Regions from separate parts of the Solibacillus sp. FSL W8-0474 genome, predicted to be linked through region 2. Evidence: riboswitches for the same ligand, from Rfam matches in the RefSeq annotation. Region 2 holds a riboswitch; the other holds the start of a gene.
The links. Region 2 has a riboswitch for glycine ahead of gcvT (glycine cleavage system aminomethyltransferase GcvT). Riboswitches for the same ligand answer to the same signal wherever they lie in the genome.
Positions count from the first base shown of each region.

Region 1 (4,613 bases), 770 kb from region 2:
TATAATTTAAACGATTATAGAAAAGCAATGGAAATTTTATTGAAATGCCTGCTAGATACTACAACAGACTCTGAAATACTTAGTTATAAAAGAGCTATCAATTTCTATTCTGATAAATTAGATGAAACTTGGAAATAGGTTGTAAAAATTTGTACTTCTACAAAAAACGTGCTTAAAAAATCAAGATCAAAAAGTATAAAAAATAGACCCCATAAACGTTTTTAAATCGAAATTTGGCAACACTCATTAGAGGTGATATTTTGAAAAAGGTAATAATCGGTTTGAGCAGCATAGTAATTATAATGATAGCTACGTATTTTGTAGTACCAAGCATTATGATGAACAGTGTAAAAGATAAAATAATTGAACATAATCCTGAAATTGAAAATATTATTACGATAAATCATATAAGTTCTTGGGGTGAATGGTTTTCAGAATACGTATTGGTAGTTGAGATTGATGGACAAAAATTTCAGATTTGGTCAAATGACAAGGGTGATATAACAGATAAAGAAGCTTTAGACTAACGAAAGTCTTCCTAATGGTTGTTCATTAATCAATTATGGTTCCCTTTTTAGCTTTTCGACTGGTGTAAAGACGACGTTAATACCTAATTGTTCTGAATCACTTTCTAACTCTTTTAACGTTAGGGGACCCTTTACTTCGTTTTTATTCATTTCAATTATCCAATAAGAATACTCAGCATCACTAAATTTTTTTGGTGGTTCTTCTACACCTCGTCCGTTTGACTTTAAGTGCAATTGTTTTGCGATAATATACTGTTCATTCCACCATACAGCAGTCACTTCAGCTGGTACATACAAATAGTTTATTGTATTTTCCTTTCCATCATTAACCGGTTCTTCTCCGTATATTTGAATTTGATGAGCTGAAAGTCTATCAATTCGATAACCATTCTCCAATGAAATTGTATAATCTGCTAATCCCGCACATCCGGATAAAATCAAACAAGATACGATCAATAAAATTAAATGTTTCAATGTTGTCCCTCCATTAAAAAGCGTTTCGTCCTTTATTTTAATACGTATAAAATGGGAATAAGTTCCTTCCTCCTAAAACGCTTAAAGAATCCTGTGTTTTTTTATCTCACTTAGCCGGTTTAGGTGAGAGTCTTTTTAGTTTCAATAATAATCTGAAAATAAGATATATTATTTTCAGTGTGATACTTTTTTAAGGATAAAAATTCTGTAACACGTTTACAAAATAGTGGAAACATTGATAAATTGCTTGTTTCGATTTAATTTTATTTTGTAACCATTGTAACAACACAAAATAGTTGTTAGTATTAATTATTGTACAATAATAGTATCGTGAGCGACCTGTTTGGAGTTGGGGGTTGCTGACAACAAATAGGGATTAATTACATACATATCAAGCGAAGATCGTCGTGGATAGCACTACTGACGGGAGCAGTTTCTGGAGAGAGCGCGTGTACCGCGTCGCCGAAGGGTTCATTATCTCAGGCAAAAGGACAGAAGACAGGAATAATAAGGGACGTTATTATTCTTATCTACAGGAACTGGTGAATTATCAGTTCCTTTTTTAATTTTCAGAAAACATGATTGGATGAACCGCGAACATTTACCTATTATTTTGCGCTGTCCTTGTGGCAGACAAAATACTTATCCTTTGGAGGAATTCGTTTTGGAACAACATGAACTAAAGCGCGATCTTAAAAATCGGCATGTACAAATAATTGCGATTGGCGGAACAATCGGTACAGGTCTATTTTTAGGATCAGGAAAAGCGATCTCACTTGCAGGACCATCAATAATCATCGGGTATTTAATCGTAGGGATAGCTTTATTTTTCGTCATGCGGGCACTTGGAGAGCTCCTATTATCAAAAGGGGGCTATGCTTCATTTACAGAGTTCGCTACAGAATATTTAGGAGATTGGGCAGGGTACGTTACTGGCTGGACATATTGGTTCTGCTGGATTATGACGGCTATGGCAGATATTATAGCGGTCGGAATGTATACACAATACTGGTTTGATATCCCTCAATGGGTGCCGGCCATTGCCTGTTTAGTAGTCTTACTAATCTTAAATTTATTGACTGTAAAATTATTCGGTGAACTGGAATTTTGGTTTGCTCTTATAAAAATTATTACGATCATTGCACTTATTGCAATCGGGATTGTATTACTCATCATTGGATTTGAAACAGATGCTGGAAAAGTTGCCGTATCTAATCTTTGGGAGCATGGCGGTTTATTCCCGAACGGAGCATTTGGCTTCCTTATGGCTTTCCAAATGGTTGTCTTTGCATTTGTTGGAGTGGAATTAGTAGGGGTAGCAGCTGCTGAAACGGAAAATCCGCAAAAAAATATACCATCGGCCATTAATAAAATACCGATCCGTATATTACTGTTTTACGTAGGTGCGCTATTTGTTATTTTAACGATTAACCCTTGGGATACGTTAAGTGCTACAAGCTCACCGTTCGTTCAAGTATTTGCTTTAGTCGGTATTCCGATTGCGGCAGGACTTATTAATTTTGTCGTATTAACATCAGCTGCCTCTGCAGGAAATAGTGGGATGTTCTCAACAAGCCGTATGCTGTTTAGTTTAAGTAAAGGGGAACAGGCTCCGAAATCTTTCGGTAAATTAAATAAAAATGCCGTTCCGCAAAACGGATTATTATTTTCTGCAATCGTCGTATCAATCGGTGCGCTGCTTAGCTATCTGATGCCGGATGATGCCTTTAGCATTGTAACGACAATCAGCGCGATTTGCTTTATTTGGGTGTGGAGCATTATTTTAATCTCGCATATCATTTACAAAAAGCGCCACCCGGATTTGCATGCGAAATCGATATTTAAAGCACCATTAACGCCGTTTGTGAACTATTTGGTTTTAGCCTTTTTCTTCTTTCTATTAATTATTATGGCGATTTCAGAGGCTACAAGAACTTCTCTTATGCTGACGCCATTATGGTTTATTTTGCTATTTGTTTTATATGCAATTCGGAAAAAATAAATATAAGGAAGGCGCTCCGCATGTGCGAGGCGCCTTTTTTTGATGATTGACGAATAACGGGGTCAAAGTGGCGAATGTCAAATGAAGAGTGACGATTAAGAGAGGAAAAGTGACGAATATCTGCATAAAAGTGGCGAATAACCCGATAAAACTGGCGAATATCTACCGCAGTTTCCCCAGTAAATTTTTCCGTGCCTCCATATGGATTTTATCGTCGCAACTATCACAGGAAAACTTGCCACGCATATTCCGTTTATACTTTTGGTATTTTGTTGTGCCTTCCACCAATAAAAAAGGCTGTTTACAGCAAAAACAAACTGCTTCATAAGTAATCATTTTAACTCCTCCTGTAAGAATAACATTGAATTTCTTAGTAAATAAACGTACACAAGACAGGCCATTAAGACACCAATAAAAGCAAATAAACTTGTTATCAGCTGGATGGAATAGATTTCAGCTAAAACACCAATAACCAGTGTCAACACGATTTGCATCACACTTTCGATTAAACCTAACGTACTGCCAAACCGACCCATAATTTCAGTAGGAATCGTTTGCTGATAAAATGTTGCATAGCCCGCATTACTAAATGCCATAAATAATCCAAGTAAAATGAACGAAGCAATGGCCAATATCAGATTCGATGAAAAATAAAACACAAAATAACATACTAATGTTAAAGAAAAGCCTGCTCCAATATATGAAATGAGCGATAATTTTTTGACATATTTAGCAGCCATAAATCCACCAACGATGGCACCAATTCCAGTCAGTCCGACTATGATGCCGTATGCGGTATCAGACACCTCATGAAAATCCTTTAAAAATGACATTTCCTGTGAATCAAGTGAATAACAGATCATGAGAGCAGTTGAATATAAAACAAAAAAGTATAAAATTGCTTTTTTCTCACGAATAAATTTCCAGACGACATAAAAGTCATCCCGAATTACGGCAGGGGTAATCGTCTTTGATAGTTTCGTCATTTCACCTTGAACATTTGGCAGTAAGTACATCATCCATGCACTAAACAGAAGCATGCATGCATTTATCCACATCGCAGTAGAAGTACTGCTAAAGGCGATGATTGCGCCACTTAACGCAGGCCCGACCATAAAGCTTCCGGAGCCAAGCATAGCGTTAATAGAGTTGAAGCGTAAACGATCATTTGGCTGTACAAGCTTTGTAATCATATAGGTAGTGCTCGGATTGGAGAAACATACTGCAATATTGGCGAGGAATATGAAGCAGTATATTAGCCAAATATCCGTAAGCAGTGGCATCAAACAAACAATACCTGCGCGGGATAAATCACTGAATATGAGAATCGTCCTTTTATTGGAACGGTCTACAATGGAGCCGGCAAAAAAGCTGCAAATAATCCGGGCAATTGGACCAATGATATAAATACCTGCAACTGCTGCAGGTGACTCTGTTAAATGCCATACGGTTAGATTAAGTGCGATTAAGTAAATCCAGCTCCCCAATTTGGATACACCAAATCCAAACCATAAATAAAAATACTCTTTTCGTAACGCCATATATTCACCCTCTTAGCGACTCATTCGTTGTCGTACTTTTTCACTTGCAAATAAAGCTTGTTTATAGCA
Region 1 is NZ_JBBOQJ010000001.1:1,704,963-1,709,575, forward strand. It holds gene NYE67_RS08400 (tetratricopeptide repeat protein) at 1-138, shown strand, start outside; gene NYE67_RS08405 (hypothetical protein) at 261-527, shown strand; gene NYE67_RS08410 (DUF3997 domain-containing protein) at 561-1,001, opposite strand; glycine riboswitch at 1,428-1,506, shown strand; gene NYE67_RS08415 (amino acid permease) at 1,666-3,003, shown strand; gene NYE67_RS08420 (hypothetical protein) at 3,166-3,339, opposite strand; gene NYE67_RS08425 (MFS transporter) at 3,336-4,544, opposite strand; gene NYE67_RS08430 (hypothetical protein) at 4,557-4,613, opposite strand, start outside.
Region 1: linked by a shared signal. The riboswitch ahead of NYE67_RS08415 (amino acid permease) and the one ahead of gcvT (glycine cleavage system aminomethyltransferase GcvT) in region 2 are both predicted to bind glycine.

Region 2 (4,613 bases):
GTCACATTATGTTTTGTGTTTACTACGATTTCGTTGAAGTGTGCACCTTGATATACAACTTCGAATCCAGCTGCTTCAAACGCATTTTTTGCGTAACGTGTTTTCACGATATTTTGTTTTGCCATTTCCTGCATGCCTTGCTTTCCAAGTGCTGTCATTGCAACTGATGAAGCAAGAGCAAGTAACGCTTGGTTTGAGCAAATATTTGATGTCGCTTTATCACGACGAATATGTTGTTCACGTGCTTGTAATGTCAATACGTAACCTCTGCGTCCATCTTGGTCTACTGTTTCCCCAACTAAACGTCCCGGTACTTTACGCATCAATTTAGTCGTAACAGCGAAGTAACCGCAGTGTGGACCACCAAAAGCTTCGGAAATGCCGAATGGCTGTGCGTCACCAACTGTAATGTCCGCTCCTAATTTTCCTGGAGGTGTTAAAACGCCAAGTGCTAATGGATTTGCAGATACGATAAATAATCCTTTTGCATCATGTGTAATATCTGCAAGAGGTTGCAAGTTTTCAATTTGCCCGAAGAAGTTTGGATATTGCACGATAACGCCAGCTGTTTGATCGTCAATTAATCCTTTTAACGCTTCAACATCTGTTACACCGTCTTTTGTAGGGATTGTTACCACTTCAATTGATTGACCGTATGCATACATCGTTACTACATCTTTATACTCTGGGTGTACTGCACCGGAAACTAAAAGCTTTTTACGGCGAGTATGGCCTGCAGCAAGCATTCCTGCCTCTGCTAACGCTGTACCCCCATCATACATAGAAGAGTTTGCGATATCCATACCTGTAAGCTCGGCGATCATCGTTTGGAACTCAAAAATTGCTTGTAACTCACCTTGGGAAATTTCCGGTTGGTATGGCGTATAGGCTGTATAAAACTCTGAACGGGAAATAACATGATCAACAATTACAGGTTTGTAGTGATTATATACACCAGCACCTAAAAACGATACATTACTAGCAGTATCTTTGTTTTTTGACGCCAGTTGCGATAATTCCTTCATTAAAGCTGCTTCTGATTTTGCAGGTTTAATATTGTAGTTTCCTTGGAAGCGAACTTTTTCCGGGATATCTGCAAAAAGTTCATCGATTGTAGCAACTCCGACGCGATCTAACATTTCTTGCTTATCTTGTTCCGTCATTGGTAAATAACGATGTTTCATTGTTAACCCTCTTTTCAAAAGTATTATTTTGTACGTTTATAAAACGGTTTTTCCACAATTAATGCTTTCGCTCTATTTTTGCGAATTTCAACTTCTAACTCAGTTCCGACTTCAGCGAATTTTGCGTCAATTAAAGCTAGACCGATGTTGCGTTTCGTCATCGGAGATTGTGTGCCAGTTGTAACTTCTCCAATTTCAATACCATCTTTAAATACTTTATAACCGGTACGTGGAATCCCTTTATCAATCATCTCAATACCTACTGATTTACGAGCTAGGCCTTTTTCTTTTTGATCAATTAATGCTTGTTGTCCGATAAATTGTGGTTCTTTAGCTAATTTCACTGCAAACCCAATCCCAGCTTCAAGTGGTGTAATCTCTTTAGACAGTTCCTGTCCGTATAATGGCAGGCATGCTTCAAATCTTAATGTATCACGGGCACCTAAACCAGCTGCAACAACACCTTTGTCTTTACCTGTATCTAAAATTTTATTCCATAGTTCGATAATAGCTTCTGGTGTACCGTAAATTTCAAATCCATCTTCACCTGTATAACCAGAGCGAGATACAAGTACCGATTGTCCAGCTACATCGACATTGTCTTTAAATTTGAAATATTTAATCGCTGCCAAGTCTTCCGTCGTTAACGATTGCAGCAATTCCTCTGCTAATGGACCTTGTAATGCAATTTGAGCATAGTCATCTGAAGCGTTTGTTACTGTAACATTGCCTTCTACATGTTTTTGCAACCATTCGAAGTCTTTTTCAATATTAGAGGCATTGACACAAAGCAAATAGCGCTCATCTGCTAAACGATATGTTAATAAATCATCTACAACTCCACCGTCTTCATAGCATAGTGCACTGTATTGTGCTCCACCAACTGTGATTTTAGAGATATCATTCGTCAGCATTTTTTGTAAATATGGTAATGCATCTGAACCTTCTACAAAAATTTCTCCCATATGTGAAACATCAAAAAGACCAGCACGGTTACGAACTGCATCATGTTCTTCTTTAATAGAAGAAAATTGTACAGGTAATTCCCACCCACCAAAGTCAATTGTTTTCCCACCATATTTTGCGTATTCATCAAATAGCGGTGTACGTTTTAATTCATTTGTCATGTCATTTCCTCCTTAAATTTTTTATGTTATAACCATTGTAAAAATGTGACGGGGAATGATTACATTGTGCGGTACAGCTAGCTGCCTCTTTTTACTTTTAAATTGGAAAACGTATTTTTTTCCATAAAAAAAAGACAGACGAATCCCTTTTAATGGGATTCTCTGTCCTTGCACCTGAAAGTTACACCTAAATTTGATAGTCTATCACATTTTAGGCTTTCCCCTTTGGTGGCTGCCAGTAACTTGTACTACAACAGCACTCTCCAGAGTTGCGTCAAATACGAGTCTTTTTGCCTGAGAGATTCATAGCACCGCTATTTGCTCCTTCGGCGACGTGACATCACGTTCTCTCCCCGTATCATCATCCGCGCTAGTTTTTCAACTAATTTAAATTAACTGTACTCTTAGCAATATCCTAACATTGAATGTATTGTAAACGCAATCTTTTTTTAATTTTACTTAATAAGCGAACATTTTTTGCGCTTTTCCGAAAAATTATTCGCCTTTTAATCTATTTACTTGAAAAGCAATGTATTCAACTATTTGTCTTAAAGATCTACCTACTGTCAGTACTTGTATATGGCTTGCATCCCGATAAGCCTTTCTACGGCTATGATACAGTTCTTCCAACTCTTGTTCTGTCTTTATTTGTACTATGGGACGATTTTTATCATTACGAATTCGCATATATATATCTTCGAATTTGGCGTCCAGGAAAAAGACTAGCCCTGTCTTTCGCATAATTTTACGATTTTCTCCATTAACGGCTACCCCACCGCCAGTCGAGATAATGCATGCTTCATCACGGAAGTTTTTTAAAAATTCCGTCTCTATTTTTCGAAAATGTGCTTCCCCGTATTGTTCAAAGATCTCTGGAATTGACATTCCTTGTTGCCGAACGATTTCATGGTCCATATCATAATAGGGCATCTTTAAGAAATAGCTTAATCTTCTGCCAATCGCACTTTTTCCGCATCCCATAAATCCAACTAAATATATTTTTCGCATGCTGTTCACCTTCTTCTAATTACGAACTACTTTTCCATAGCACCTCTATTTCAATATATTGAAAACTGGTTTTGTACTTAATGTGAAATTCCAATTTTTAATGCATTACTTACTACTACCCATTAACGATGCATAGGTGACTTTCACTTTAAGTATTTCTTACCCAACTTTTAATAATTGCCGAGATATTAACTTCTTTCATTTGAATTTTACACTGTCATTCCCCTCTATTTTGGGAGATAGAAGACAATTGTTGAAAGAAGTCGAAACTTCAATGAGTATTTAGTATGTTTATCGTAGCACGAACGTAAATAGATTCCAATGAATTATAAAATTTTAATTGTGCAAAATACGCATTTGTATATAAAATGGCAGATCCAGTAACGATGAATAATAAGAGAATTGCCAGCAAAAATAATGCCCCTTTTTCATTTCGGATCCAATGGTAACACGAGGGATCGTTCTCTTTCCGTTCCATCCTGCATCACCACTTTCATATTTAGATCATTGTCGATTCCTTCTAGATGCCAATTATCAACGAATGGCAATAGAATCTCATTGCCCCCTTTATTCGACCTTTTCCGTAAATGCAGCTCTGATTTATCAAATACAAATAACCTATCATTTGGGTCATTTAGCATTTCAAGCTGCAATGTGCTGGAATTATATAATCTTCCGGATGCCGAATTCATATTATATTGATGTAAATCATAGACGAAAAACTCCCAATTCACTTCATCCTTCATCTTCTGTATTTGCTGGATATCGTTTACCCAAATTAGGATTAGTAAGCTAATCGAAGCGAACAAACCGAAAACAGTTAACTGGAACAGACTTTCCAACAGTGTAAATCCTGCCTCATTTATCCGAGCTCGTTTCATATACATTGCTCCTCTTCCACCCCGTTGTTATCGAACAGAACACAAAGTTGCTGGCCATTATAGGTCCAATGAAAAACGGTTTGATCGATTTCTTGAGTACCGGCTGATTGACTGTATCTTTTATATTTTAACGCACCCATGAAGGCGACCTCAGCGGCATGGGTCTGCAATTTTTGATCTGCTATTTGCTGTTTCATATTATAAGTGAGTGGAATCATGGTTGAAGTCAGGAAAAATAAAATGACGACTGCCAACAGTGTTTCTACAAGCGTTAGGCCTCCCTGTGTCATGAAAAACCTCCTTTTCCAAAATTCTTGCTTTCCCAATATTCACAGAGTATTGATAACTCACATTTTCAAAATGGTACATAATTCGCCCAAACGCATGCGCATTTCCTTTCGTATTAAAGCTGA
Region 2 is NZ_JBBOQJ010000001.1:2,470,112-2,474,724, forward strand. It holds gene gcvPA (aminomethyl-transferring glycine dehydrogenase subunit GcvPA) at 1-1,184, opposite strand, end outside; gene gcvT (glycine cleavage system aminomethyltransferase GcvT) at 1,208-2,311, opposite strand; glycine riboswitch at 2,584-2,676, opposite strand; gene NYE67_RS12445 (shikimate kinase) at 2,807-3,319, opposite strand; gene comGF (competence type IV pilus minor pilin ComGF) at 3,748-4,200, opposite strand; gene NYE67_RS12455 (pilus assembly FimT family protein) at 4,197-4,490, opposite strand; gene NYE67_RS20805 (prepilin-type N-terminal cleavage/methylation domain-containing protein) at 4,399-4,613, opposite strand, start outside.